Regions from separate parts of the Glutamicibacter sp. 363 genome, predicted to be linked through region 1. Evidence: riboswitches for the same ligand, from Rfam matches in the RefSeq annotation. Region 1 holds a riboswitch; each other region holds the start of a gene.
What was found. Region 1 has a riboswitch for S-adenosylmethionine ahead of ACT3UA_RS15050 (methionine ABC transporter ATP-binding protein). Riboswitches for the same ligand answer to the same signal wherever they lie in the genome.

Region 1 (7,984 bases):
GCTCCTCGGTGCAGGCGCGTACCCGCAGTTTCAGCACCGGCACCGGAGTTCCGGTGCACCGCGAACCGCAGGTATTGCAGCTCGTCGGCGAGGTCTCCGCCGAAATCTTCGCCGCGGAGTCCGTGGTCATGGGCGCGGTGCTGGAGGTCGAATCAGCCATGGCAGATGCGAACCTGAATGCCGAGGAGCGCTTTGCCGTGTGCGAACTGGCGGCCAACCGCGCCCAGACGATCGTGCAGCCGCTGGTCATCGGTGCGACCAGCAAGCTCTTCGACGCGCTGGGTGCATCCTCCACCCGCAATAGCTGCAATATGGACCGCCACTGGCGCAACGCCCGCACCATCGCGACGCACAATCCGGCGATCTACAAGGCGCGCATCGTGGGGGACTACGAGATCAACGGCGTGCAGCCCCAACGGCTGTCCGTCACCGGCACGGTAACCGGAGCAAACCGGTTCTCCGGCAGCTAGGCAACACTCTTCGAACACTGATTTTTAGACTTACCAGATTTCTTCTATGGATAGGGGCACACCAATGAGCGAGAACAAGCGCGAAATCCTTTTTAACGCCTTTGATATGAACTGCGTAGTGCACCAGTCGCCGGGCCTCTGGCGCCACCCGGATGACAAGGCGTCGACCTACAACACCCTGGGCTACTGGACCCACCTGGCCAAGGTGCTGGAAAAGGGCAAATTCGACGGGCTGTTCCTCGCCGACGTGCTGGGCACCTACGACGTCTACAAGGGCACCAACGAAACTCCGCTGCGCAGCGGTGCACAGGCGCCGGTCAACGACCCGATGATGCTCGTCTCCGCGATGGCCGCGGTCACCGAGAACCTCGGCTTCGGCGTCACCGCGGGTACCGCCTATGAGCACCCTTATGCCTTCGCGCGCCGCCTGGCCACCCTGGACCACCTGACCAATGGCCGCGTGGGCTGGAATGTGGTCACCGGCTACCTGCCGTCGGCCGCCCGAAACATGGGCCAAGAAGACCAGATGGAGCACGACGAGCGCTACAACCACGCCGATGAGTACCTCGAAGTGGTCTACAAGCTGCTCGAAGGCTCGTGGGAAGAGGACGCGGTGCAGAACAACAAGGAATCCGGCGTCTACACCGACCATTCCAAGGTGCACCCGATCAATCACGAGGGCAAGTACTTCAAGGTTCCAGGCATCGCCATCACCGAGCCAAGCACGCAGCGCACCCCGGTGATCTACCAGGCCGGCGCCTCCAAGCGCGGCACCGAATTCGCCGCGTCGAACGCCGAAGCGATCTTCGTGAATTGCCCAACGCGAGATTTGCTCAAAGAAGCGGTCGCCAAAATCCGCGACGCTGCCGAAGCCGCAGGCCGTGGCCGCCACGACATCAAGATCTTCGCCATGCAGACCATCATCACCGCCGAAACTTCGGAACTTGCCCAGGCAAAGTTCGAGGACTACAGCTCCTACGTGGATATCGACGGCGCGCTGGCATTGCTTTCGGGTTGGACCGGCATCGACATGTCCGCTTACGGACCGGATGACGTGATTGGCGACGACGTGAAGTCCAACGCCATCCAGTCCTCGGTGGAAACCTTCAAGAAGGCCAGCGGTGATACCGGCAAGCCATGGACCATCCGCCAGCTGGCCGAATGGATCGGCGTGGGCGGATTCGGTCCGGTCTCCGTCGGTTCCGGTGCCGAGGTTGCCGAGAAGCTCATCGATTGGGTTGAATACACCGACGTAGATGGCTTCAACCTGGCCTATGCTGTCACCCCAGGTACCTTCGAGGACGTCGTCGAGTACGTGGTTCCCGAGCTTCAGGCACGCGGGGTCTACAAGACCGAATACACCGAGGGCTCGCTGCGCCACAAGCTCTTCGGTGAAGGTGACCGGGTGAAGGACACCCACCGTGCCGCCCAGTACAAGATCTCCAACCGATTGGCCACCAAGGCCTAAATCCTTGAAGATCAAGCGCTAGCAAAGCCAGCGAGTCCCCGCGAAATGTTGAATTCCGCGGGGACTCGCTGGCTTTAACGGCTATTTGGCCGGGTTCACCACCATGGCCGAACCGCCTCCGCGGCGGTTTGGTTCAGCCGCCGCGATCAAGGTCCCGTCTGCGGCGATTTCCACCGCCTCAACCGCACCGATCTCAGCCTGCGGGGTGAAGGAATCACCGGCGGCGGTGAGCTTGTGCCCGAAAGCCTCAAGCGCCGGCCCATAGGCCTCGATGAATTCGGGCTCCGCCGTCACCGCCGCGGTATTGCGCTGCGAGGCGCGCGGGGCCGCGATGGCTTCGCTCAGATCCATGCCCAGGTCAATGCGGTTCACCAGGGTCTGCAGCACCGTGGTGATGATGGTGGAGCCGCCGGGGGAGCCGATGGCGAGCATCGGTTCGCCATCGCGCAGCACGATCGTGGGCGCCATCGAGGAGCGCGGACGCTTGCCCGGCTCGATCCGGTTCGGGTCGGCGGGATCGTACACCGTGGAGAAATCGGTCAGCTCGTTGTTCAGCAGGAAGCCGCGCTCGGGCACCACGATGCCCGAACCTCCGGTCTGCTCGATGGTCAGGGTGTAGGAGACGACATTGCCCCAGCGGTCCACCACCGAAAGGTGGGTGGTGGAGATATTCTCGGTATCCTGCTCAACCACCGGCTCGCTGGTTGCCGCAGGGCACACTCCGTCATAGCCCTCGATATCGCCCGGAGCCACCGGCTTCTCCGCGGCCTGTTCGGGGTTTACCGCGCACGCCCGGTCGACGCCGAAGAGCTTGTCGGTCAGGATTTCGGTGGGAACATCCACAAAGGCCGGGTCGCCGACAAACTTGCCACGGTCGGCGTAGGCCAGGGCTGTCGCCTCGAAGTAGTGGTGAAGCGCGGTGGGCCGCTCCATGCCGGCGAGGTCGAACTCGCCGAGAATATTCAGCGATTCACCGATGGTGGTTCCTCCGCTGGAGGATGGCGCCATGCCGAAAACATCGAGGCCGCGGTAGCTGACCTGGGTTGGCTGCTGCTCCACGACCTCGTATTCCGCGAGATCGGTGGTGCTCACATAGCCAGCCGGAACCGGGAGTTCGGTGTCCGCGGACGTGGGCGGAGCCTGCACCGTCTGGGATATTTCTTCGGCCATTTCGCCCTGGTAGAACGCCGAGGGGCCCTGCTTCGCCAGCAACCGGTAGGTCTGGGCAAGATCCGGGTTCTTGAAGATGCTGCCAACGTGCGGCGCATCGCCATCGGGCAGGAATAGCTCGCTGGTGGAGCCGAAGGTCGCGAAGCGTTCCTTGTTATCCAGGGTCTGTTCGCGGAATGTTTCATCGACAACGAAGCCGCGTGAAGCTACCTGGGTGGCTGGGTGCAGAACTTTCTTCAGGCTTTGGGAACCCCAATTGTCCAGCGCGCGCTGCCAGGTGGCCAGGGTGCCGGGCACGCCGACCGCCACGCCGCTGGTCACCAGTTCGGGAGTGAAGTTGTAGGGCTCGCCGGTTTCCGGATCGATGAAGGCATCTTGGGGCATTGCTGCCGGTGCGGTCTCCCGGCCGTCGATGGTGCTGATTTTTCCGGTTTTCGCGTCGTAGTACATGAAGTAGCCGCCGCCGCCGATGCCCGCGCTATAAGGCTCGGTCACGCCCAGCGCGGCCGCCGTTGCGACCGCCGCATCAACCGCGTTGCCGCCTTTGCGCAGGATCTCGATTCCGGCGGCGGTCGCTTCCGGGTCTACGGAGGAGACTGCGCCGCCGCTGCCTTTGGCCGTAGGCGTTTTGTCGGTCGCCCTGGGATCGGCGCTGGCCGGAAGGGCGGTGAAAGTTCCCAGTCCCAGCGCCAGTGCCGCGGCGCTGGCGATAGCTCTCGTACTTGCTCGTGACATACTTTGATCTCCTGAAAAGGTGGGGATGAAGCAAGCGCCAATTTACGGGAGAAGCACCTGAGACTTAGGCTGTGACACGCGTCACCGCGCATGCTTGTCGCTCATTACGCTCAGGTGAAGACTTCACTAGCGTCGGATTCACCGCCGTCGCCTCAAGGGCTTCGGAGGGCATGCCGCCACCGCGGCAGCCAGCGATCCGGCCACCGAATACAGCAGCTTCGGTGGCCGGACTGCGTTTAGGCTAGGAGAATGAGCAATGAACCTACCTCCGAGCTGCCCCCGGTAGATCTCGCCGCCGCCGCGCAAATGTGGGCTGACTACCGAAACAGCTGTGCCACCGATCCGGGCGACTACGTGGTGGAATACTTCGGAGACAGCGCTGAGCTCGCCGAGGCACTGCTGCATCAGGTAACCCACGGGCAGAAACGTGCCACCTCAAGCCTTGAAAACGAGTACCTTGCCGAGAACGAACCGCTTCCGCGGGTCGGTTCGCACTGGATCGCCTGCGACGGCTCCGGGACACCGAAAATTATCCTGCGTACCAGCGAGGTGACGCTGAAATCATTCGACCAGGTGGATGCAGATTTTGCCTTTGCCGAGGGCGAGGATGACCGTAGTCTGGCCAGCTGGCGCCGGGAACACGAAAAGTTCTGGAAACGGACGCAGCAGGCAGATTTCGCCAAGCAGTGGGAACCGGCAATGACCGGCGTGCCCGGTGAGCGGATCGTGTGCGAACGCTTCGAAGTGGTCTGGCCGCGCAGCTAGCTTCCAGGCACCTAATTCATCTCCACCTTTCGGTTCTGGAAGCTTGCTTTGCGTTCAGGCCCAGGGGCGTCCTCGCACCCGCCGAGTTCTCCTGAGTCAAGATGCGAATTCAGCGTCGTCACGTGGCGACATATGACGGGTGAGTCGCGCATTTATGGCCGGTTTTCCGCCGATCTGCGCACCGAGGTCGACTTCATGACGCGTATATAACGTCATGGTTGTTCACGAAGCGGGCACGGGCACAGACTGAAACTGTTCGATTCACCTATCGAATGGTAACCATCCAGAGCGACCGAGAGACCTGGCTCAACGACGTCGCAGCAACCACCCTCACGGGGCCGGTGCTACAGCCAGGACCGATGGAGCAGTCTGAAACACCGGCTTTGTTCCCGAGATTCAGAGCCTGGCGAAAGCCAGCGGCATCCTGAATCCGTGGATCGTCGCTGTTTGAGACTCTGCGCGGTGCCAGCACCAAGGAGAACAAATGCAAACGACGTTATCTGGACGATCACATGATTGAGATTCGCCAGCTGCATAAGCACTACGAAACGGCCCAGGGCCGTGTGGAGGTCCTCAAGGGGATCGACCTGGACGTTCAATCGGGGACAATCACCGCGGTGGTTGGGCCCTCAGGCGCCGGGAAGTCCACCTTGTCCCATTGCATCTCGCTGTTGGAAAAGCCCAGCAGCGGTCAGATCCTGGTAGAAGGCAAGGACTTGTCGGTGCTCTCTGGCAAAGAACTATGCGCCGAACGTCGTGCCATCGGCACGATCTTCCAGAACTCGGCCCTTTTGCGCCGCATGACGGTAGCCGAAAACGTTGCGTTGCCGCTGCGAAACCTGGGAGTAGTCCACCACGAGATGGAAAACCGGGTCGCCGAACTCCTGAATCGCGTAGGTCTGGCGGATTGGGCAAATTCGTACCCCGGAGAACTTTCCGGTGGCCAACGCCAACGCGTGGGCATTGCCCGAGCGCTGGCGCTGCGTCCGCGTCTGCTGCTCTCCGATGAAGCAACCTCGGGGCTCGACCCGGAATCCACCACGCAGGTGCTGGAACTGCTTGATTCCCTGCGCACCGACTTGGGCTTGGCGATTATCTTGATCACCCACGAGATGGATGTGGTGCGCCATATCGCCGACCGCGTCGCGCAACTCGATGGCGGTCGAATCGCCGAGTACGGCGAACTTCGAGGCCTGGTAGCGGATCCGGGATCGGTGACCGGTTCAAAGCTTCTGCCATTGCGCCCCGATCTGGTGCCCGCCGGCTACGACTTCACGCTGACCGTGGCCTACCAGGCGGCAAATGTGGACCCAGCCTGGATATCCCGGCTGGGAACCGAACATGGCGCGCGGGTCGCGCTGCTCGGTGGCTCCGTGGAAGCACACCACGAGGGAACGCTGGGCCGCGTTGAAATCGGTCTCGCGGGCATTGCCGCAGAACGAGCTATTGCCGTCTTGGCTGGATGGGGATTGCGCGCCACGCCACGATCCCAGCAGCTCCTCGCGAGTGTGGCCGACCGCGCGGAACGCATCGAGGTGGCGGTATGAGAATCCCAACCGAAAGCGCAGCGGTCGGTACCGACACCCCATGGAACGAACTGCCCGCCCTGATGCTTCCTGCCTATGGACAGACCTGGGCAATGGTCGGCATCGTGATGGTCTTGGTGATCATTTTTGGCGGCATCATGGGTTTGGCGCTGTTCAACACCGACCGGCAGGGTCTCTTTCCGCACGACAAGAGCCATGCGGCACTGAGCTGGTTCGTCAACATGGGACGCTCATTGCCGTTCCTGGTCTTGATGGCGGCGATTATTCCATTCACCAAATGGGTGACCGGAACCACCATCGGCATTTGGGCAGCAGTGGTGCCGATGACCATTGCGGGCATTCCCTTCTTCGCGCGGCTCGTGCAGAACGCGCTCAATGATCTGCCTAAGGAGAACCTGGCCGTCGGGCTGGTGACCGGTGGATCGCCGCTGCAAATCATCGGGGCAACCCAGATCCGTGAGGCGCTGCCCGCCCTGGCCTCCGCCGTCACGCTGAACACCATCTCGATGGTCGAGTATTCGGCCATCGCGGGAACCATCGGGGCCGGCGGCATCGGCTATCTGGCGGTCACCTACGGCTATCAGCGGTTCGACATGAATGTCATGCTTGCCACGATCCTTGCGCTCATTCTGACCGTGCAAGCAGTCCAATTCCTCGGCGATCGCATCGCCCGCGCGCTGGCCCGCCCCTAAGCGCCCTAGAACAAACGAGAAGAACATGACGACTTCACCCAAAGGCCATGACCATGGCTTCACTCTGCGTAAAAACACCGCGAAACTGCCTTGGACCATCGCGGCATGCGCGACCATTGTGGCGCTCGTCCTTGGCGCGTTGCTGGTTCAGCAAAAGTCCGCTCCAGCGCTCGCGTCCACCGAGCCCGGCAAAACGAATTTCAAGGTCCATTTTGAACCGGCAATGGCCGGGGAAGAGAAGATCCTGAAATTCGTGGCCGAGACCATCGCGCCGGATTATGGAATCGAGATAGAACCCATTGGGCTTCAGGATCCAATCCAGGCGAACCGCGCCGTGGCCGAAGGGCAGTTCGACGCGACCATCTTTGAACATGAGTGGTACATGCGGCAATCGGCAGAAGCCGCCGGCGTGGAATTGACGCCAACCGTTGAACTGTACCAATGGGGCTTCGGTCTGTATTCCACCCGCTACGAATCGGTCGAGGTTCTCCCCGAGGGGTCGACGCTGCTCCTGCCTAACGACGTCGCCAACCAGGGGCAAGCGCTCTGGCTCCTGGAGCGCGAGGGACTGCTCGGCCTGAATCCCGGCATCGAGCCGCGTACCGCGAAGATGGCCGACGTGGTTGACAACCCGCGCGGCTTCGAGCTGAAGGAAGCAGACCTCCTCGCCATGCCGCGCATGCTAGACGATGTGGATGCAGCCATCGGATACGTGTCGCAGTTCGATGCCGGAAAGGTCGGCCGCGACAAGGGAATCCTGTTCCCGGAACCGCCTAGAACCTTCGCCTCCAAGCTGATCTTCGGCACCGAGTTCTCCAAAACTGCCGATGCAGCCAAGCTAATCGAGGTGTTCTCCGATCCAAGACTGCAGGAATACCTGAAGAACACCGAGGATCCGTTGGTCCAAGGAGTGCTGACTCCGGTATCCGCCGAGTAGGGCCGCTCACTGGAACTATGCGAACGGCCAGCCTGAACCAGAGAGGTTCGGGCTGGCCGTTCGCTTTTATCCCGAATGTTTCGTTGGCGAGCGAGCAAATCCACCCTTGATCACGCGGGGCCGGGGATACTGCTGTCAAGGAAATCTTTTCAGCAGCGTCACGAACTGACTTATGACGATTAGTGACCGGCTTCAGGGCT
Region 2 (10,487 bases), on a different contig from region 1:
GGTGAAGTCATCCATGTGGCCTCGCGGATCCACCGCGACCCCAGCGCCCTGCGGATCCCGGCCAGCGGCCGGATCAAGCTCAGCGGCGCGGACTTCCGCAAGGCCCTGCCGGCCTGGCTGCGCGGCACCGCCTTCGGCGTTCCCTTCGGCGTCATCCCGGCCGGCGGCGCGGAGATCCCGACCTTCCTTGCCTACGGCACCGAGAAGCGCTTGGCCGCCAAGCGGAAGGATCCGGAGTTCGGAACCACCGGTTCCATCAACGGCGTGGCCGCCCCGGAGGCCGCCGGAAACGCGACCGCCGGCATGGCCATGGGCGCCCTGCTGGCCCTGGGGCTTCCGGTCTCGGCGACCGCAGCGCTGATGATCGCCGCGTTCCAGCAATACGGCATGCAGCCAGGCCCGCTGCTCTTCGAGCGCTCGGGCGACATGGTCTGGACCCTGCTCGCCTCGCTCTTCGTGGGATTGGTGATGCTGCTGATCATCAACATGCAATTCGCCGGGCTTTGGGCCAAGCTGCTGCTGGTGCCACGGCACTACCTGTATGCAGGCATTACCGTGCTCTCCATGCTGGGCGTCTATGCGGTGAGCTCCTCGGTGATCGACCTTTGGTTCCTGCTGGCCATCGGCATCCTCGGCTTCATCATGCGCCGCTACCAGTTCCCGGTAGCGCCGGTGCTGATCGCCGTGATCCTCGGGCCACTGGCCGAAACCTCCCTGCGCCGCGCGCTGACCGTGTCCGAGGGCGACCTGGGCTACCTGGTCTCCTCGCCGACCACGATCATCATGTATATCCTGCTGATCGCCGCGGTGGCACTGACCATGGTCAAGCATGCGGCCAGCCGTCGCAAGCTGCGCTCCGAGGCGATGGTCCTGCAGGATTCGTAGACCGGATCCATCAACTAAGGGCCGCGGGCCGGGACAATCTTGGGATTGTCCCGGCCCGCGGCCTTGCAGCTCTAGAGCTCAACTCAATAACTACGAGCTCACAAATGCCTGCTGCCCACGGATTTCTATCCGTGGGCAGCAGGCATTTTGCGTCGAGTTGCAGGAGCTCGGTTGCTAGTTCGTGTGCAGGCTCTTGTTGCCGTAGTGCACCGCGAAGAACAAGCCAAGGCCCACGAACAGGTGAATGATGCTTAAGGTGAGCGCGGTAGCGATGTCGCCGGCGGCCATGATTGGCAAGATGATCGAAACAACCGCAACGACCAGACCCAACCACTGGGCGACCGTGCAGAATGCTGGCTTGGCGCGGCCGATAACAAAGACCACCGCACCGAGGATGAGGATCGGCAGCAAGGTGAAACCGTAGACCTGAGCGAAGCCAATGTGCTCACCGGTGTTCTCACCGAGCACCATGGAGGCTCCTGCGGAACTGCCAATGAAGTAGGTGATGACGTTGAGGAAGCCAGTACCAGCGGCGGCAATCAGGACCTGAACGAAGTTAAACGGGCTTTTGGGTTGAGTCTCAGCGTTCATGAGCCGGAGCGCTCCTCTAAATAGTTGATTTTATCCAACTAAGTCTAGAACCTGACCCGCGTTCCGCGCGTCTCACTTGCCAGTGAAATCCGCAACACCCATGCGCCGGCGAAAAGCCAAAGGGGGCTACAGCCGTACGCGCAGCCCTCAGCTCGGGCCGAGCACCAAGATCATTCCGAACACGCCGATGGCGATCAGCACCAGGGTGGTCATCAGCACCGCGACGATATCCGGCCTGACCCGCTCGGATTTCACGCCGAGGGCCATGCGCCGGTAGCGAGCGCGCTGCGAGGCAAAGATTCCCAGCGCCATGGTCGCGGAAATTGCGATCATCAACACGATACCCACGCCATAGTGCGGCAGCCAGCGCAAGAAGACGGCACTGACCACAAGGAATGACACCAGGGTACGGCTCCACGCAAATACCGTGCGCTCTGGCTGCAGCCCCGGGTCGGCGATCTGGATGGGCTCGCGCATCAGGCTCGCGAACCGACAATCATCGCCACGGCCGCGATGGAAGCGGCCACTGCGCCGAAGCCCAGGAGCGGAACGATGGCAGGTATCGGCAGCGGGCGTCCGGTGCGCATGCTGCGCTCCACGCGGACCCAGCGGACCGCGGCACCTGCGGCAATCAGAATTCCCACGCCGATGATCAGCACCGCGAGCCAAGTGCGCAGCGGCGAGGGGAAAGCCTCGGCGGCGAAGGCCTCAAGCGCGGTACCACCGGCAAGGAATGCCAGTGAGGTGCGGATCCACGCCAGGAAGGTGCGTTCGTTGGCTAGCGTAAACCGGGGATCCGGCTCCGCGCCATGAGGCAGGACCCAGCGCGAGAGGCGGCTTCGTTCGTGATCAGACATGCCACTCCTACAGGTACGTGTTGCTTCCACTCAGTACATCATGCGCAATGCTCCCTCATCGCCTGAGGATGCTTCGCGTCGCATTGAAGTCTACCGACCAGTTCATAAGTAAAACCATTGTTAATGGTAGATAAAAACAGTTTTACGAATGTGAGCCAGGGCATAAGAATGATTGGTAGATACTAGAACAACGAAAGGTCGCAGAGACATGGCCTCCACTAATTTGAATCCACACGTCGTCACCCTCGGCACCGCAGGCGGTCCACGCTGGTGGACCGGCGAGCACGCCGGCGAGCGGGCAGGAATCTCCACCGCGGTAGTCGTCGGTGACAGCGTCTATCTCGTAGATGCCGGCACCGGCGTGGGAAACCAGCTGATGAAGGCGGGGTACAGCCCGGCGAACCTGCGCGGCATCTTCCTCACCCACCTGCACTCCGACCACAGCATCGATCTGGCCTCGCTAGCCATCTTCGGACTGTTCACGCTGCCCTCCGATAAGGAACCCATCACCATCCTCGGCCCCGGCGAGCGCGGCGCCTTACCACCGGTCTCCCCGAGGGCGAGCGTTCCACCGCAGGCGCTCTACCCGCAGAATCCGACGCCGGGCACCGCCTCGATGTTCGACCATCTGATGCAGGCCTACGCAACGGACCTCAACGACCGGGTGATCAACGCCTTGCGCCCCTCCCCGCTGGATCACTTCTCGGCCCAGGACATCCAGATTCCTGCGGGCACCGGTTATCACCCGAATGAGAACCCGACGCCGGAGGCGTTCAAGCCATTCGTGATCTACCAAGATGAATTGGTGACGGTGAGCGCCACGCTGGTGAAGCATCCGCCGATCGCGCCGGCCTTCGCTTTCCGCTTTGACACCGCCGAAGGCTCGGTCACCATCTCCGGAGACACCTCGCCTTGCCAGAACCTTGTCACCCTGGCCCGGGACACGGATCTGCTGCTGCATGAAGCCATCGATTTCGAGTGGGTACAGCGCACCTACGGCCCGATTGGAACGCTGGAATCCCAAGCCTCCATGGACCATCACCGACGGGCCCATACCTCGGCCGAACAAGCCATCGAGATCGCGGCCCAAGCCGGGGCACGCACCCTGGCCCTGCACCACCTGGTGCCGGGCACCACTCCGCTCTCCGTCTGGCATTCGCACGCCGGCAAGTTCTCCGGGACCTACCTGGTCCCCGACGACCTCGATAAAATATCCTTCTCCCGCATCCACAGTGAAATGGCGGCATCCCGATGAGCAATGCAGTGAAGCCACAAAACCAGCCGACAGGCGATGGCGAGCTCAAAGTTCCCTCGCTCAATTCCCCGCAGATGCGGCGCATCCTCGCCTCGAGCTTCATTGGAAGCGCGATCGAGTTCTACGACTTCATCCTCTACGCCACGGCCGCCTCGCTGGTCTTCAACAAGGTGTTCTTCATTGGGCTCACCCCCGGCGTGGCGCTCTTCGCCTCCTTCTCCACTCTCGCCGTCGGCTACCTGGCCCGCCCGCTGGGCGGAATCGTCTTCGGCCACTTCGGCGACAAGGTGGGCCGCAAGGGCGTGCTGATTACCTCGATGGTGATGATGGGCGGCGCCTCAACGCTGATCGGCCTGCTGCCTCCGGCCGCGCAAATCGGCATGATCGCGCCGATCGCGTTGATCACGCTGCGCATCGTCCAGGGCCTGGCCGTGGGCGGCGAATGGGGAGGCGCCATGCTGATGGCGCTGGAGCATGCTCCGAAGGAACGCCGCGGCTTCGCCGCGAGCTTCGCGAATATGGGCGGGCCGGCCGGCGCCGTGCTGGCGACCCTCGCCGTTTCCGCGGTCTCCATCCTGCCCGATGACCAGTTCCTGGCTTGGGGCTGGCGCATCCCGTTCCTGATCAGCATCGCGCTGGTAGGCATCGGCCTGATCATCCGGCTCAAGGTGGCCGAGTCCCCGCTCTTCCTCGCCTTGGAAGACAAAGCCGAAGAACGCAAAACCCCATTCCTGGAGGTCATCACCAAGTACCCCGGTTCGGTGATCCGCGGAACGCTGGTCGGCATGAGCTCCTACACGGTGCAGGGCCTGATGACCGTTTGGGCCGTCGCCTATGTGGTTGAAGAGGTTGGCATGGACCGCACGGCCGTGCTGAATGTGAAAGCCATCGGCGCTGCGTTGACCGTCGTCGGCATCTGGTTCGCCGCCCGCTACTCCGACAGGCTCGGGCGCCGCCCGGCCATGATGGTTGGCATAGCCGCCGGCGCGGTCATGGCCCTGCCGATCATGTGGATGCTGGAAATGGGCGAGCTGTGGCTCTTTGCCATCGCCCTGTTCATCGCCAACGGCATCATCCAGGCCACCATCTTCGGACCCTTCGGCGCGTTCACCGCCGAGCTGTTCCCCACCCGGATCCGCTATACCGGCGCTTCGCTGGTGTACCAGCTCTCCTCCACCGTGGGGGCAGGCTTCACCCCGATGATCGTTACCGGCTTGGTGCTACTCGGTGGCGGAACACTGTGGATCGCCGGCGCCGTCTGGGCGGGCGCATTCATTGTCGCCGGGCTTGCCATACGTGGGGTGAAAGAGGGCCGCGAGGCGGATCTCGAAGCGGAGAACCTGTAGCCTCGCTGAACAGATCCAGGGTTGGCTGGAGTCACAAAGACTCTAGCCAGCCCTGTTTTCTTTTTCGGCTCCAACCTCTTCACAGAAGTCGAGGAATGCGCGCAGCCGCAGGCTCGGACGGTTTGATGCAGTATAGGCGACACAAATATCGCTCTCGCCGACCGGACCCTCAATTTCCAGGATCGCCAGCGGCAGTCCGTCATAGCTGAGATTGACCGGGGGCCGCTGCACCAGCACCGTGTAGCCCAAACCCCGGGCAACCAAACCGCGCACGGCCTCGAAGCTCTGCGAACTCCAACGCACCTTGGGATCCAGGCCCGACATCCGCAGATTCACCAGCTGGTTATCGCGCACCGTCGGAATGTCCAGGGACACGAAATCGTCTCCCGCCAATTCCGACAGCGCCACACTGCCTCGCTTGGCCAGACGGTGGTTGCCTCCGACCAGGACATACGGCCGCCCCGACATGACGCGGCGCCACCCCACGTGCGGCAGGAGATGCCGAGTGTGCGTGAGCACCGCATCCAGATGCCCCTGCAGCATCCGCTCCTGCAGCTCGGCGCCATCTCCCTCGAGGAGGGTCACCTGCAGGTCCGGGTGCACGTTGGTGAAGCGTTCGCAGATCACCGGAATCCAGAAGGCCGCCAGCGAGGAGTAGCAGCCGATGACCAGCGGTCCGGAGAGCTTGGTTTGGCGTTCCACGATTTGATCCTGCACCTCTTCGGCATGGCGCACCAGCTGCTTGGCATCGTGGAGGAAGTCCGTACCTACCGCGGTGAGGACCACGCCGCGCGCCCGGCGCCGCACCAGCAGCTGCGATCCCACCACCCGTTCAAGTTCGTCCATCGCCTGCGACATGGCGGCCTGCGAAATATGGCAGGCGCCGGCGGCCGCGGAGATGGACCCGGTTTCGGCGACGGCGACAAAATACTGTATTTGACGCAGGGTGTAGTTGATCACCCACTCAGTCTAGCCAGCGGCATCAGACCCGCCGAAGCAGATTCCATAAAGCACGCTGCGCGCAGCCGTTCGAAACAACCTGCTCGGAGCCCCCTTGGAACGGGCGCCTGCGATGGAAATGCCCGTTATCTTCAGGCATGCCCGCTTATTGAAGAGGATATAAGTTGCCGCGATGCAGAACTTTCAGAAATACGCTGAGGATCCTCTTCGGGAGGGGAGCAGCCCAGCCCCTATCCCGAGCTGGACTTCATCGAACCGATCATCGCGGTCGTGGCAGACGAGCGCCAGCGCTACAAGCTCGAACAAGAGCTTTCAAGCATCGAGGTCAGCTGGGAGACCCGCGGAGTTTTCGACTGCGGCGAGCATCGGATTGCCGCTGGAGATGTCCTCTACCTCGCGCATTCATTTCTGGCACCATATGCCACGGATTCTGCAGGGAACATGCGCTACGGAATCAGGCAATCGCCGAGTCCGGGCGCTGCCTGTTATCGGAAGGCCGCCGCGGACCAAGAATCCCCGGAGCATTATCTGCAGAGAGTTGTTGCCGGCGAGGTGAATCCAGGGGGTGCCGGAGAGCTGCTCGGTCATTGATGCGCTGCACGCAGCAGGCCCAGCACTCCAGATGTGTGCTGGGCCTGCAGCATCCGGGGATGCTACTTCGAGGCGCCGATGGCCCAAACCCGCGGCAGCTCGGTGCCGTTGACCGCCAGGTCGCCGATCAGCCGGGCCTTGAACACCCACGGGTTGTGGTTTCCGGCGGTGCGGGCATTGCGCCAGTGCCGGTCCAGGTTCTTCGAAACGCTGGTGGCCGAAGCGGCCAGCGCGTCGAAGGCGTGGGTGATCGCGTTGAGCACCAGAGGTGTTAAGACCACCTGGGCCTGCGCGCTGGCCAGCTCGGCCGCGTCATTGGCCGCCTCGTCTTCCTCCAACGTCACCTCGCCCTCGTGCAGCGCCAACGCGGTTTCATAGGCTCCCTGCAGGGACTGCGACACGCGTTCCACGGTTCCGGCCGCCGCGAACGCGGTGGCGGATACCTCGCCGATGACCTGCAGCAGCTGCGGATCCTCGGCGGCCACGTTGGCGGCGCCATGGCTGAAGGTGCGCTTGCGGGCCTTCAGCTCGGCGGCGAAGTCACGTTCGGCGGCCTTGGCGGACCCGGCCAGCACAACCAGCAGCACCTGCTGGTAGAACGCGGTCTGGTATTTGAAGCGGGTGTCGAAGTCGATCAGGTCCTCTTCGGCGACGACCGCGTCGGTGAAGGTGGAGGTTCCGGTGCCGGTGGTGCGCTGTCCGAAGCCGTCCCAGTCGTCAGCCAGCACCACGCCGGGCTGGTGGCGGTTGACCGCGGCGATCACGCGCTTGCCGGTATCGGTGCGTTCGGCGTAGGTATCCAGCCAGTCGGCGAAGATCGAGCCAGTGGAGTAGTACTTGGTGCCGTTGACCAGGAACCCTCCTGCGCCATCCGGGGTGACCTTGGTGATCACCTCGCCGACCTTCACGGTGCCGATCTCGGTCCAGGAGTTCCCCACCAGCTCCCCCGCGGCGAAGCGGGCCAGCCATTTGTCGCGGCCCGGCCCCGGAGCGGCGACCAGGCGGTCCTCGACGAAGGCGAAGTGCGCGCGCAAGGCCTGAGCGATGCTGGAGTCCGCGGCGGCCAACTCCACGAGCAATTCGAAGAGCTCGGCCAGGGTGGCCCCTGCCCCGCCGTGGGAGATCGGGACGCGCAATGCGCCGAAGCCAGCGGCGGCCAGCTCGGCCACCTGCTGGTGCGGCAGTTCTCCGCTCCGGTCGCGTTCGGCGGCGCCGTCGGCGATCTTTGCAAAGTGCGGGGCGAAGCGTTCCTTGAGTTGGGCAAGGCGATTGCGCGAGATGGCAAGTGCAGTCATCAGTTCGGTCCAATCCGTGGGTGGGGGTGAGGTTTAGGTGTAGAGCGAGAGCGGCTGGGTTTCCCCGCGCAGGAAGTACGCGCCGACCTCGATCTTCTTGTAGTCCACCGGGTCATGCAGCGAGTGGGTGCGCACATTGCGCCAGAACAGATCCAGGCCCACATCATTGTGCGTCGAGGAGGAACCGGTGACCTCGAAGATGCGGTTGGCGACCTCCACGCCGATCTCGGTGGAGACCACCTTGGCTTCGGCGATTTCCACCGCCAGCGCTGCGCGTTCAGGCTGGGTGACATTCCCGGCCTTGGCCAGCAGCGCATCGAACTTGCGGCCGAGCTTCTCGGTCAGGGCGGCCACCGCGGCGGTGCGCGCCTTCAGCTCGCCCACGGTGCGCTGGAAGACGACGTCCTGCGAGTAGGTCACCGCCGCCGAGAGGAACCAGGCGTTCTTGCGGCCCAGCAGGATCTGCTTGCCGCGGGCCAACGCGCCCTCGGCAATGCCCAGGTAGAAGTTCGCGAAGGCCAGCTGGATCCCGGGGGTGAGCAGGGTGGACACCGGCTCGTCGGTTACCGCCCCGAGCAGATCGGCGGCCTCGATGCGCACGTTGTGGTACTTCAGCGAGTTCGAGGCACTCAAGCGCTGGCCCAGGTAATCCCAGTCATCAACGATTTCCAGCCCTTCCCGGTCGCGCGGGAGGACAAAGGCCAGCACTTCGCCGTGGCGCGCTCCGCTGGCGACTTCGGCGTTCACGACGATCACCTCGCCGACTCCGGAGCCGGTGGAGAAACGCTTGGCTCCGTTCAAGCGGTAGCCATCGCCCTCCGCGGTGAGCGTCAGCTGCGGGTCCACCGGATTCACCGAATCGCCCCAGAGCCAGCCGCCGGCCACGGTGCGCTGCCACCACTCGGCCTGGGTTTCGGCCGGAGCGTAGAAGGCGATGCCGGACTGGTTGATGTAGTGGTAGGCCAGCAGCTGGGAGATGGACCCGTCGGCCGCGGCCAGGATGCGGATGGTTTCAAAGGCGGTGGCCCAATGCGCTCCGGCTCCCCCGAATTCGGCCGGAACCAGCAGGTTCAGCAGACCGGCTTCGCGCAGCAGCTGCACCTCGGCGAAGGGCTGCTCGTTTTTGCGGTCGCGCTCCAGCGCATCGGCGGCCAGTGTGGCCGCGACCTGGCCGGCGATCTCGCGCCAGTGGGCGAGCTCGGCCTCGTCTGCGCTCCCGGTGTAGGGAACGCGGGGCAGTTGCGTGCTCAGTACGGTCATTTTCGTTCTCCCTTAGAGTCTTGCTCCGAAGGAAGCAGAAAGTTGCTTTCTGCTGATCCATCGAACCTGGCGTTAGCACTAGCTGCCGAATGCAGGCTTGCTGCGGCGTCGTCGAGCCAGGTCTCTCAGCCGCTCTGGATGGTTGGTACTTCGAGTGAAACACCGCGGCATGAGCGGATGGAAGGAGCACGTCATCCGACGGAATAGTCGGTCAGAAGTCGTCACAAAGCGAGATTTCCGGCGGACTTGGACCGCCCCGAAGGCGCTGGGACGCCGTCATACTTCTGGAGGTTACGTCATCGGCGATCGGAGAGCTTGATATCCGGATCCAGCATCAATCGACCGGGCACCTGTCAGGGGGATCTCGGTTTCTCAATTAGCCGACAGCGATAAGCGTCAGCGAATGCGGGGGTGGATCATGGATCCAGCGATCAGGCATCCCAGATGGCCGGATTGCCGGTCATTGTTCCCATGCCCGTAATCCTTGCCAGCAAGTCAATGGGGAAAGCTGGGCTGTGCTCGAAGTTGCAGCCTTGCCTATTGCGGCCATCCCGCCAGTTAAACCAATAACCGCGCCATCCACTGATGGCGCGGTTATTGGTTTATGCAGGCTTCTTGGATTTACTAGAGCAGGAATGCCCCGAGGATCCAGACGGTAGCAAATGCGGCGGTGCCCTGGATGGCGGTGGCCACGCTCAAGGTCTTGTAGGCCGTGATCACCGGGATGCGGCTGAGCTGGGAGACCACCCAGAAGTAGGAATCGTTGGCATGCGAGACGACCATCGCGCCGGCGCCAACTGCCAGGACACTGAGCACCATGCCCAGTTCGGAGTCCAGACCGAGGGATCCGAGCATCGGGGCGACCAGCGCCGAGGTGGTCACCATCGACACGGTGGATGAGCCCTGCGCCGACTTCAATGCCGCGGCGATCAGGAATGGCACAGCCAGTCCGAGACCCAAGCCGCTGAGCGAATCGGAGAGGATCGTGGTCAGCTCCGAGGCTGCCAGCACAGCACCAAAGGCTGCGCCGGCACCGGTAATCAGCAGGATGGGCGCCGCGGTGCGCACGGCTTCGTGCATCTGCTCGTTGAAGTCGGCAAGCTTCTTATTGCCGTTCAGCAGCAAGGTCGCGGCGAGCAAACCGAAGATCAGCGCGATCACCGGGGTGCCGATGAAGGACAGTGCTTCCAGTGCGGCGCCTTCGCCGAAGGGATGCGATGGAAGCTTGGCAATCGATGCCGCGCAGATCAAGACCAGCGGAACGAGGATCGGCAGGAAGGCCAAGCCAGGGCTTGGCAGCTTGCCGAAGCTTGCACGCAGCTGCTCGTAATCGAGCTCGGAGATGTCGTTCTCATCCTCGGATGGCAGCGGAGTCCACGTGGACTTGTTGAAGCGGCTGGCATAGAACAGCCCGGCCATGGCCGAGACCACTGCCACCGGCAGGCCG
Region 3 (10,487 bases), on a different contig from region 1:
CGAGGGAGAAATAATTGCTGGAGACTTCGCCGAGCGCTGAGCCCACGACCACCAATACGTCAGCATCTTCGAGAACTTCGGTGACATGCCGATCCTCCACCCAAGATTGCAATGACAATTCGTGATCCCACGGGAATGCGCCATTGCCTCCCGGGGTGCAAAGCACCGGGGCATTGAGCTTTTCGGCCACCTCCAGCAATTCGTTTTCGGCCTGGGCACGACGGACACCTCCGCCTGCAACAACCACCGGCCTCTTTGCTTCCGAAAGCCAGCGAACCGCTTCATCGATCAATTCCACACGTGGTGGATGATCGTAGGCTTCGGCAAGGGCATCATGCACCGGAGGAATGAGCACCGATGCCAGCAAGACATCCTGCGGAACCTCGATCCAGACCGGTCCCATCGGCACGGTGATCGCCTGCGCCCAGGCATCTTGGATCGCCGAGGGAATACCCGAGGCGTGGTGCACCGTCTGCTGGAACTTGGTGACGTTTGCGGCCGAGGCCTTCTGGTCATCGAGCTGGTGCAGCATGCCTTTTCGGCGAGCGCCCAGTCCATCCAAAGGAATCTGGCTCGCAACCACCACCATGGGCACGCCGGTGGCATAGGCTTCCTGCAATCCGGCGAGGGCGGTCAGCGCTCCCGGGCCGGTAGAGAGGAAAAGCACTCCGACCTCTCCAGTGGCCCTGCTGTAGCCGTCGGCGGCGAAGGCCGAGTTGTTTTCTACCCGGGAAGAAATGAATTGCAGATTGGAGCGTGAGAGTGCGTCGAACAGCCCCAGCGCATGTTGCCCTGGAATGCCGAAGACCGTTTTCGCGCCGAGCGCTGTCAGCGTCTCAACGACGAGATCTCCACCGTTACGTTGTACTTCGTTGCCCATTAGTTGTTCTGTCCGTTCAGCTGGCGGTATTCGCTGATCAGGCTGATCAGGTCATAGGTGACATGTGAGGCAGCTACGCCGGTTAGCTCCGCATGATCGTATGCCGGTGCCACCTCCACGATATCGGCTCCCACGATTTTCAACCCGCGCAAGCCGCGCAAGATTTCTAGCAGTTCGCGGCTGGTGATGCCGCCTGCTTCCGGGGTGCCGGTGCCCGGTGCGTGCGCCGGATCCAGCACGTCGATATCGACCGAAATGTACAGTGGACGGTTGCCGATGCGGTCGCGAAGTTTTGCAACGATCTCTTTTGCGCCCTGATAGTAGACATCTGAGCTGGTGACGATGCCGAACCCGAAGCGTTTGTCGTCTTCGAGGTCTTTTTTACCGTAGAGCGGGCCTCGGGTTCCTACATGGCAGATCGCCTCGGTATCGAGAATGCCTTCCTCGACCGCTCGGCGGAATGGGGTTCCATGGGTGTATTCGGCTCCGAAGTAGGTGTCCCAGGTATCCAGGTGGGCGTCGAAATGCAGCATCGCTACCGGCGCACCAGCGCGTTGCGAGGCCGCACGCAACAAGGGCAATGCGATGGTGTGGTCGCCACCGATGGTCACCAGCGTTGAGCCGTCTTCGGTCAGTTCCAGCGCATTGTGCTCGATGGTCTCGATGGCCTCGTTGATGTTGAACGGGTTGACCGCCATGTCACCGGCGTCGGAAACCTGGCTCAAGGCGAAGGGGGAAACCTCGGTGGCCGGGTTGTATGGGCGGATCAACCGTGAGGACTCACGGACGTGGTTTGCTCCAAAGCGTGCGCCGGAACGGTAGGAAACACCGGAGTCAAAAGGCACACCGACGATCTTGATATCGGATTTCTGGACTTGGTCCAGCCGCGGAAGCCGTGCATAGGTTCCGCCTCCGGCATAGCGCGGAATTACCGCGGCATTGATGGGTCCAATGTTCCCATTTTCTTCGATCCGGACTTCTTTCATGAGCGCTTCTTCCCGGCACACTCGACAAGAGTTGCCTAATATGAAACATGAGTTTCCTCCCATGCTATTTATCGGTGCGCTGACCGTCAAGGTGCAATCACCAAGGAAGCCACAAAAAACCGGTTCTGCTGGTTAAAACAGCGATCCCGCAACACCAATTGGGTTGCGGGATCAGGTCTCTGATTTGGAACATGAAAATGCGATGAAGCGAATAGCGCGTAGTCGCAGGCAGCGGGTCACCCGTGCCACCGGGCCAAGTCCGCAGCACCGATCAGCCCGGCATCGGAGCCAAGCTCGGCTCGTACGATGCGAGCAAACGGCCGGTAGCCTCGCCCCGGCAGCAGCTGCCGGTAGGAGGCCTCCGCCTGTTCGACCAGGGAAGTGGAAGCAGACCCTAGCCCCCCGCCGATGACCACGACGCCAGGATCCAGCACAGCCGCAAGATTCGAAATTCCCCTCCCGAGCCATCGACCCATCTCTTCGATGAGCTCCATGCAGGCAGGGTCGCCATTGACCGCCAGCGCCGTCACCATCGCTCCGCTCACCTTGCCGGGGTCCGCTTGGCAGGCTTCACGCAAACTATATGCCCGCGGAGAATCCAGCCGGACAAGCTCTGCCCCTTCACGTCCCAGTGCGTTGGCCGACGCGTATTGTTCCCAGCACCCTCGATTTCCGCACGGGCAACGGTGGCCGTCCACCACCAAAGTCTGGTGCCCGAACTCCCCGGCGACGCCGAAACTGCCGCGCAGAATACTGTTGCCGAACATGATGGCGCCGCCGATACCCGTGCCAAGGGTCAGGCAGACGCTCAGCTCCTCGCCTCGTGCCGCCCCGAAACGATGCTCGGCCCACCCCGCGGCGTCGGCATCATTATTCAGGACGACCTTGCGGTTCATCTTCGATTCGAGGCGTTCACGCACCGGCTCATCACGCCATGCAAGATGCGGGGAGAAGAGGACATGCGAACCACTTCGGTTAATCCAGCCGGCGGCCCCGACACCCACGGGCATATGAGTATCCCCGTCGCTGAGCTCGCTGACTACCTCGGCAATAGAATCTTCGGTCAATGCTGCGCTCCGGCCCGGAGTAGGGCGGAAGCTCCGGCGAAGAATCCGGCCGTGGCCATCGACCACGCCGCCGGCGATCTTCGTCCCGCCGATGTCTATGCCGACCGCAAGGTTTTCGGTAGACATTTCACCCTTCCAATGCGTGCGTGTAGTTCAGCAGCTAGCTTTCGAAGGACTTCTTGCTGCTCGCTACCAATGCCCGGTCCACCTCATGGAACCCAAAACAGAAACCTGCCGAAAGCACGAAGGACTTAATTGCAATCTCGTCGAGTTCATCCGCCACGTAAACCAGCTGGACAGGCCCCGCAAGCACTAGTAGCACCAGCGTCCACACCGCATATACCCAAGAGGTTTTCGCCTGTGCCATCTGCGGGTATTGAGAACGGCGGTGAATAGTGCGTAAGCCGATGACCAGGATGACCCCCGCCAGAATCGCCGCCCCGGCGATGAAAAAATAACGTTGAGTGCGGATCAATGTCATGGTCACACCAATTAAGACACCGAGAATTGCAGACATCCACCAGCTCGCGGAGCGCAGTTCGACCAGTTCAGCCCGTGGCTCGCTTTCCGTCACGGAGCTCCCTTCGGTTATTTATCGGCGTCGAGAAAAGTTGTTGACGCTATGTCAAGGATACGCTTTGGGCTTTGCCCGGCCGAAACCCGGCACGGACGGAAAACGCGCAAGCCCTTCAAAAGCGCAATGCGGTTTTGGTCAGAGCAACAGCGTCCAGGTCACTACGGCGGTCCGGTCCGAAGTATTTTCCCAACTGTGCGGCTCACGGCCCGGGAAGGTTACCGTATCGCCCGCTTGCAGTTCAATGCGGTCCTCGGGCAGAACCAAGGTAAATTCTCCGGAAATCACGTGCAGAACTTCCACCTTGCAATCCACCGAATACAGCTCGGCCTCCCCCGAGCCCTGCGGCGCGACCTCTGCCCTAATCATCTGCACCCGGGTCTCGGCGCGGGGAGTGACCAGCTGTTCGGTGATCCCCTGACCGCCCAAGGCGATTCGCGGTGCGTGCTCCAACCTGACCAATTTGGTTTCAGGTACAGAGAAGAGCTGCCCGACTTCTAAGCCCAATACTTCGCAGAGCCTAAGCAATGTCGATACCGACGGGCTAGTCAAGTCTCGCTCCACGCGAGACAAGAACCCCTTGGTCAGTCCGGACATTTCAGCCACCTGGTCGATGGTCATTCGTCGGGTTTGGCGTACCCCACGCAAACGGGCACCGATATTAATCGACGAGCCGGTGGGCTCTACGGGCAGTGTTTTCATGCTCTCCCACCATTTTGACACCGGCGCAGCCCTAGATTGGCAGCACCCGGCCTACAATTCCGCTAAACCAATCCGGTTCAGGTTCCTACACTGCGTCAGTTTACCAATAGGCAACGAGAACTGCGCCGAGCTCACGCTTCAGTCCTGAAGTCAGCAACCAATCCCTCAATGCGCCGGCGCTGTTTATTCAATCGCCAAGAAACTAGACTCGGCACATGGATACCGCTGGCAATCCGTCCTCCAAGAGGCTTCGGACCTACTTGAACGAGGCCCGCAACACCGTGCTCTGGAAGTGCCAGGGACTCTCCGAGGAGTTGGCCCGCCGCCCCATGACGGATACCGGAACCCACATGCTTGGTGTCATCTACCACCTAGCAATCACCGAATACGGTTATTTCGGCGAGTGCCTAGGTCGTGTGCCCAACGATCGGCATGTGCTTCAACTACTGCAAAGCGATGAACCGCAGATCGACTTCCTGCCTCCGGCCAGCTTCTCGGTAGAAGATGTTCTCGCGTTGTACCGAAAATCCATCGCATTTGCCGAACACGCGCTTGACGAATTGAACTTAGAATCCCCGGCAGAGGTCCCCTGGTGGTCCGTGCATCGGCATACCACCGTGGAGCATCTTATTGTTCATATGATCGCGGAGACCTCCCGGCATGCCGGGCATCTCGATATCGTTCGAGAGCTTCTCGACGGACAGGTAGGACTGCGCGAACAGGCGAGAAATATCCCTGGATTCAGCGCTGAGCAATGGAAGGAACAACGCTCCTCGCTGCAGCGAATCGCCGAGCAGTCCTAACAACGATTCTTCGCCAAATCTTGCTCATAGCTCTGGCAGGGCACCGCCTCTAACAGGCCGCATAGGCTCGCGCTAGCTCGGATGGCCCTGACCGAGCCCAGCGACTAGGAGCACCACCTGGTGAAACTGCCGGTCCGTAGCCTGGCGTTGGTCCCAACGGACCAGAGGCGTTGGACCTGAGCGGCATATTGCGCAGCGATACTCCCGCGCGGCTCGGGCAGGCCTGGCGGCATCGACGGCGGGTCGGGAGGGGAGCCACTTGCCGGAGATCGGTCACCGGGCCAGCCACCGGTAGTGCCCGATGTCCAGATCCCCGCCCGGCGACCTTCGCCTGCGCCAAGCGCAGGGTTCTTGTGGGCGCGGTCCGTGCACCTCCCGGTGCTCGGCTCTGCTTCCCATGAGGCCCGCGAGAGCCGAGTATGACGTCTCACTACGCATCCGGACAGCCCACGGGTGTAGCATCGTGGTGTTGCTTCACGAGATGCGGCGCCAAGCTCCGACTGGCCGCACACCAACCCCAGGTTCATGGGTGGTTCGGATGAAGAAGCGGTCCGTACTCCAACCGGCTACGGGCAAGAGCTCTTTTAAGGGTCCACGATAGTTATGGCTTCAAACGTCCTTCCCATTATTGACCTGCAAACCGGCCAGGTGCAGTTTCCGCTTCGCGGAGTCTGGGTCAGCTACTACGTCACCGACCCGCACCTGCTCACCCGATTGCTAGCCAGAACCGTGGGTCCGCCGAGCTTCGACAGGCAGCGCGAGGAACTTTCGGTATTCGTGGCAGCCCGAGGGCAAAACCCTGGCGCCGCTAAGGTATTTAGTCTTGCCAAATTCCCAGTGCTCGACTCACTCACTAAACTAGGGGGTTGAACCTAACCCGGATCATCTGCCCGTGAATGATCCAATTCTGCCGCAGGAGACTCATCCCCGTGATGGCCCCAACCTCAATTCCCGAACCATCCAAGGCGCAGATCCGCCGCTGGCGCCAGTACATGGCCGATGAGGTCGCCGAAGGTGCGATCTACCGTGAACTGGCCGAAAAGCGCACCGGACAAGAACGCCAGATTCTCCGTGGGCTAGCCGAAGCGGAAGAACGCCACGAAAATTACTGGCGCGCTAAGCTCGGTGAACACGTGCGCCCGGTCCGTCCGTCGATGCGGCGCACCATGTTGCGTTTCATGGCCCGGCATTTCGGTTCGGTGTTTGTCTTGGCGCTGGCCCAGCGTGCCGAAGGCAACTCTCCTTACGCCACCGATCAGGATGCCGCGCCGCAAATGGCCGCGGATGAGCAAGTGCATGAGGAAGTCATCCGTGCTTTGGCTACGGCCGGCAGATCCCGGCTGTCCGGCAACTTCCGAGCCGCGGTGTTCGGCGCAAATGACGGGCTCGTTTCGAATCTGGCCTTGGTCATGGGCATCGGCGCCACCGGTGTGGCCTCGTCCCTCGTGCTCTTCTCCGGAATTGCCGGCCTGCTGGCCGGCGCGCTGTCCATGGCTGCCGGGGAATTCGTGTCAGTCCGTTCCCAACGTGAGCTTCTCACCGCGTCGCGCCCTACCCAAGTCACGCTTTCTGCCGCCCGTGACCTCGATCTTGACGCCAATGAATTGGTGTTGATCTACAAAGCACGTGGCATGAACAATGAGGACGCCGAACACCGCGCGGCAGAACGCATGGGGCTGTTTACCTGCGATTGCAACCCCTCCTTCTCACTCCATCCAGAAGTTCGCAGCGCGGAACTGGAACGCGAACATGAGGAGCTTGGTTCGGCACCGGGAGCCGCCATTTCTTCGTTCATGTTCTTTGCTTCGGGCGCAGTCATTCCGATCCTGCCCTACATCTTTGGGCTCACCGGGCTAGCTGCGGTGAGCGTGGCGGTCGCTTTGGTCAGCATCGCGTTGCTGCTCACCGGCGGCGTCGTTGGCCTGCTATCCGGTGCGTCCCCGCTCAAACGTGGCGTGCGTCAGCTGGCCATTGGCTTGGGTGCGGCCGCTGTAACCTACTGCTTGGGCTTGCTTTTCGGCACCACCGTGGCTTAGCTCCAAAAGCAGACTGCTGGCCGTTGCCCCAACATGACACAGCTTGAGGCACCGGCCACTATCGTTGTTAGAACCGCGTGCGGCGCCGCAATGGAGTCATTGTTTTAATGAATTCGACGGCTTCTTGCACGGTGTCCACCAAAGCTATTCTGCTTTCCATGGCCCTCCCGGCGGCAAGCGCCTGCAGCAAAGGCCAGACCGGTAGCTTCCGTGTCCAATGCTCGCGGCCCACCAACACAATGGGAGCGACGCGAGCGCCGGTCGCGTAGTAGTTTTCGCAGGCGTCTTGGAATATTTCCTGGACTGTCCCGGCAGCACCGGGAAGCACAATGATTCCGCCGTTTGCCTGTTCGAGCAGGATGGCTTCGCGAATCGAGTTCGTGAAAAACTTTGCTATATGCGTGGCAAACAGGTTTGGTGGCTCATGGCCGTAAAACCAGGTGGGCACTCCCATTGAATTTCTCGTGCTGGGGTATTCTTCACGCACTCGCAATGCTGCACGCGCCCAGGCAGTCCGATGACGGATCGCGTCTGGAGCTTGTGCGAGGATATCCACGGCTCTGCCGGTAGCCGTTTTGTCATAGTCTGCAAGCCACGCGCCGGCGTTTGCCGCTTCCATGGCCCCTGGTCCCCCACCGGTAACAATCGAATAGCCTTGGCCGGTTAGCATCGCACCGAGCCGCACTGCATCGGCGAATTCTTGCGTGCCACGTGCTACCGCGTGCCCGCCCATGATCCCGATCATGGGCGTCTTGGCAAATACCCCATCGTAAACAGCGCTCAACATCGCCTGACCAATATGGTGATCATGCAAAGTCGTTGCCATTGTGCTGTCATCGGGCGAAAACTCAGCCGGAGAATTCGCTTGCGAATAGGTATAGATCTGCGCGTCGGGCACCTGCGAGTAGGGGGCTTCTTTGATCCCCGCATAGAGCTCTAGCGGGGAGTAGAGCCCACGTTCATAAATATTGAACGGCAGCTGCGTTCCGGTACTCATGCATAGCCCGCCGGTTGCTTCTACGAGCGAACGTCCGGCATCGGAATAGACGCAATCAATAAAAAGACAGTTGGCAAGGTCCAGAGCGCTTAAAACCGAGTCCCTGGTTCGAAGATCAACCCGATGAACGCGCCAGTTTCGGGCAAGCGATGCTTGAGTTTCGATGGCTTCGGCTGCCAGCCTGTCGAACTCAACCATTGTGGTGACATTGACCGCTCTGGCGGGGAGATAAGGCCACACATGAGACATGCATCTACGCTACCTTGAACACAAGTGATTATTCACAGTTAGCGTCCTCAACTTTCACCTACGCCCCGAACGTGAAACGATGAGAGGATGACTGATTCTGTGCCACCACTCATTGACGCAAGGCACCTACTGGCGTACTTGGGTGACGTTCCATTCTTCTTCGGGCAACAACTTGCCAAGAACGACGAATCAGTGACTGACGTCGCCTTTGATGAAACTGCGAGTGTCATCTCGGGTACCGTCCTCGAAGATGGTCAGATGTTCTCCCCCACTCTCACGGTGATTCGCAGCGCTTCGGGCTGGTCCATCGACGCTTCGGACTGCAGCTGCGACAAAGGCTCGATCTGCCCGCATATCGCGGCGCTGTCGCTCACCGCCAATAAGATCGCCAAGCTGCCCCGCCCGGCGGTCGTTCAAGAGCAAAAGACCGTTACCGCTTGGTCCCAGCAAGTGAACACCTGGTTTGAAGAACCCGAGCCGGGGCCCGCAGACGGACTATTAGGGTCACCAAATGACCCGGTCGTGGCCATGGCCTTGCAATTCATGGTCTTTGATTCGAAAAATACCTCCCAGCAACAGCAGTGGATGCCTTCGGGAGCGGTCCCCCACCCGACGCGCAACAAACGCTTCCGTTTGGGTGTTCGCCCCATGGTGCGCAATTCCGAGGGACGCTGGGTTCGTGGACAGCTGCGCTGGACTACCATTGCGTTCAAGACCTACGGCTGGAATATGCTGCGCAATCAGCACCATTGGTTCACCCGTTTTGCTGCGCTAGCACGAAGCAACACTCAGCTGCAGTTTAAGGTCGACGAAGACTGGTTGTTCCTCGATGAGTATGCCTCGGATCTGCTCTGGCCAATGCTTGGCGAAGCTCAAGATCTTGGCATCGAACTGATTAGCACCCGCAATGAGACCAGCGTGAATATTGACCGCCAGTCCCGATTTGAGCTGCTCGCCGACCTCGGGCAGGACAAATCGCTCACCGTGGCTGGACATTTGAACATTGCAGGTCAGGGCCTAACACTCAACGCAGAGACTCCCAGTGGAACGATCGCGGACCACGGGTTCTACGTTGAGTTGGAAGCACCTGAACAAATCTGGTTGGCACCAAGTCAAGAGATAGTTCCCGCTCAGCACCGCCGCTGGTTTCAGAATCGCGAACCCTTGCAGGTTCCCGAAGATCAAATGCAGGACTTTTTCGCTGGTTCGTACGCGCGCCTTGCGCGCCGTTTCAATCTGCGCAGCATAAGCAAGGATCTGGTACTTCCCGCACTTGCCCCGCCGATGGTCCACGCCGAGGTGAAATTCATGCGTGAGGAAAAGGAAGATGGCAGCATCAAGGAATCTGCCACCATTGATTTCCAGATCCATTACCCGGGAGTGCCCAACGACCGCGAGGTCTATGACGCCCAGGCCGAAGATTCCTTGCGCAGCACGGTCAATGACGTCTTCGAGCGACACACAGGCACCAGCAACCACGACCTGGACTCGAAGTTCTTCTCCGGTGAGCATATGATTGTATTTGTTTCGGAGCTGCTGCCGGCCCTGCATGGCCTGTCCGTCATGAAGATCACCGAAGAAGGCATCCGCCCGGTTTACCGTCAGCTACGTGAACTTCCACGGCTGAAGATCAACGCGGTGAGCCACGAACGCAACGACTGGCTTGATTTGGGCTTGCTGATCGCCGTAGGCGACCATGAAGTACCGTTCTCCACCATTCTCGAGGCGCTCACCAGCGGTGCCATGAAGGTCAAGCTTCCGGATAACACCTGGTTCTCACTGGACCACCCGTTATTTGCCAAGCTGAAGTCGCTGGTCGATGAGGCTCAGGCGCTGAATGACAAACCCAAGGATGCCGACCTGAAGCTCTCGGTCTTCCAGGTCTCGCTCTTCGATGAATTTGATGAGCTTGCCGAGGGAATCGAAGGCGCCGACCTATTTATCGGGCGCATGCGTTCGCTCCTGCGTGTGGCCGAAGGTGAAGAGGCCGATGTGCCCGATACGCTCAATGCCACCTTGCGCCCGTATCAGATCGAGGGCTATCAATGGCTTGCGCGCCTGTACCGAGGCGGTTTTGGCGGCATTCTTGCCGACGACATGGGACTGGGAAAAACCCTGCAAACCATCGCGTTAATGCTTCACGCACGCAAACTCTGGGATGACCCGAAGCATGTGGCGCAGCTGCCGGCCGCT

Region 2: it holds a riboswitch for S-adenosylmethionine, as region 1 does, so the genes downstream of both, ACT3UA_RS17820 (acyl-CoA dehydrogenase family protein) here and ACT3UA_RS15050 (methionine ABC transporter ATP-binding protein) in region 1, are expected to answer to the same signal.
Region 3: it holds a riboswitch for S-adenosylmethionine, as region 1 does, so the genes downstream of both, ACT3UA_RS04395 (hypothetical protein) here and ACT3UA_RS15050 (methionine ABC transporter ATP-binding protein) in region 1, are expected to answer to the same signal.

What each region holds. Positions count from the first base shown of each region.
Region 1 covers NZ_JBQSYR010000026.1:32,755-40,738, forward strand. The annotation lists gene ACT3UA_RS15030 (acyl-CoA dehydrogenase) at 1-470, shown strand, start outside; gene ACT3UA_RS15035 (LLM class flavin-dependent oxidoreductase) at 535-1,938, shown strand; gene ggt (gamma-glutamyltransferase) at 2,020-3,843, opposite strand; gene ACT3UA_RS15045 (ASCH domain-containing protein) at 4,093-4,608, shown strand; SAM riboswitch class I at 4,885-4,974, shown strand; gene ACT3UA_RS15050 (methionine ABC transporter ATP-binding protein) at 5,121-6,155, shown strand; gene ACT3UA_RS15055 (methionine ABC transporter permease) at 6,152-6,847, shown strand; gene ACT3UA_RS15060 (MetQ/NlpA family ABC transporter substrate-binding protein) at 6,873-7,784, shown strand.
Region 2 covers NZ_JBQSYR010000043.1:2,486-12,972, forward strand. The annotation lists gene ACT3UA_RS17775 (tripartite tricarboxylate transporter permease) at 1-885, shown strand, start outside; gene ACT3UA_RS17780 (DUF6069 family protein) at 1,060-1,476, opposite strand; gene ACT3UA_RS17785 (DUF202 domain-containing protein) at 1,624-1,953, opposite strand; gene ACT3UA_RS17790 (YidH family protein) at 1,953-2,333, opposite strand; gene ACT3UA_RS17795 (MBL fold metallo-hydrolase) at 2,542-3,588, shown strand; gene ACT3UA_RS17800 (MFS transporter) at 3,585-4,934, shown strand; gene ACT3UA_RS17805 (LysR substrate-binding domain-containing protein) at 4,977-5,894, opposite strand; gene ACT3UA_RS17810 (hypothetical protein) at 6,165-6,485, shown strand; gene ACT3UA_RS17815 (acyl-CoA dehydrogenase family protein) at 6,548-7,780, opposite strand; gene ACT3UA_RS17820 (acyl-CoA dehydrogenase family protein) at 7,814-9,040, opposite strand; SAM riboswitch class I at 9,095-9,185, opposite strand; gene ACT3UA_RS17825 (GntP family permease) at 9,665-10,487, opposite strand, start outside.
Region 3 covers NZ_JBQSYR010000005.1:45,106-55,592, reverse strand. The annotation lists gene ACT3UA_RS04425 (thiamine pyrophosphate-binding protein) at 1-880, opposite strand, end outside; gene speB (agmatinase) at 880-1,866, opposite strand; gene ACT3UA_RS04415 (ROK family protein) at 2,103-3,059, opposite strand; gene ACT3UA_RS04410 (hypothetical protein) at 3,094-3,507, opposite strand; gene ACT3UA_RS04405 (helix-turn-helix domain-containing protein) at 3,646-4,209, opposite strand; gene ACT3UA_RS04400 (DinB family protein) at 4,425-5,012, shown strand; SAM riboswitch class IV at 5,485-5,597, shown strand; gene ACT3UA_RS04395 (hypothetical protein) at 5,616-5,882, shown strand; gene ACT3UA_RS04390 (VIT1/CCC1 transporter family protein) at 5,945-7,048, shown strand; gene ACT3UA_RS04385 (LOG family protein) at 7,116-8,294, opposite strand; gene ACT3UA_RS04380 (DEAD/DEAH box helicase) at 8,382-10,487, shown strand, end outside.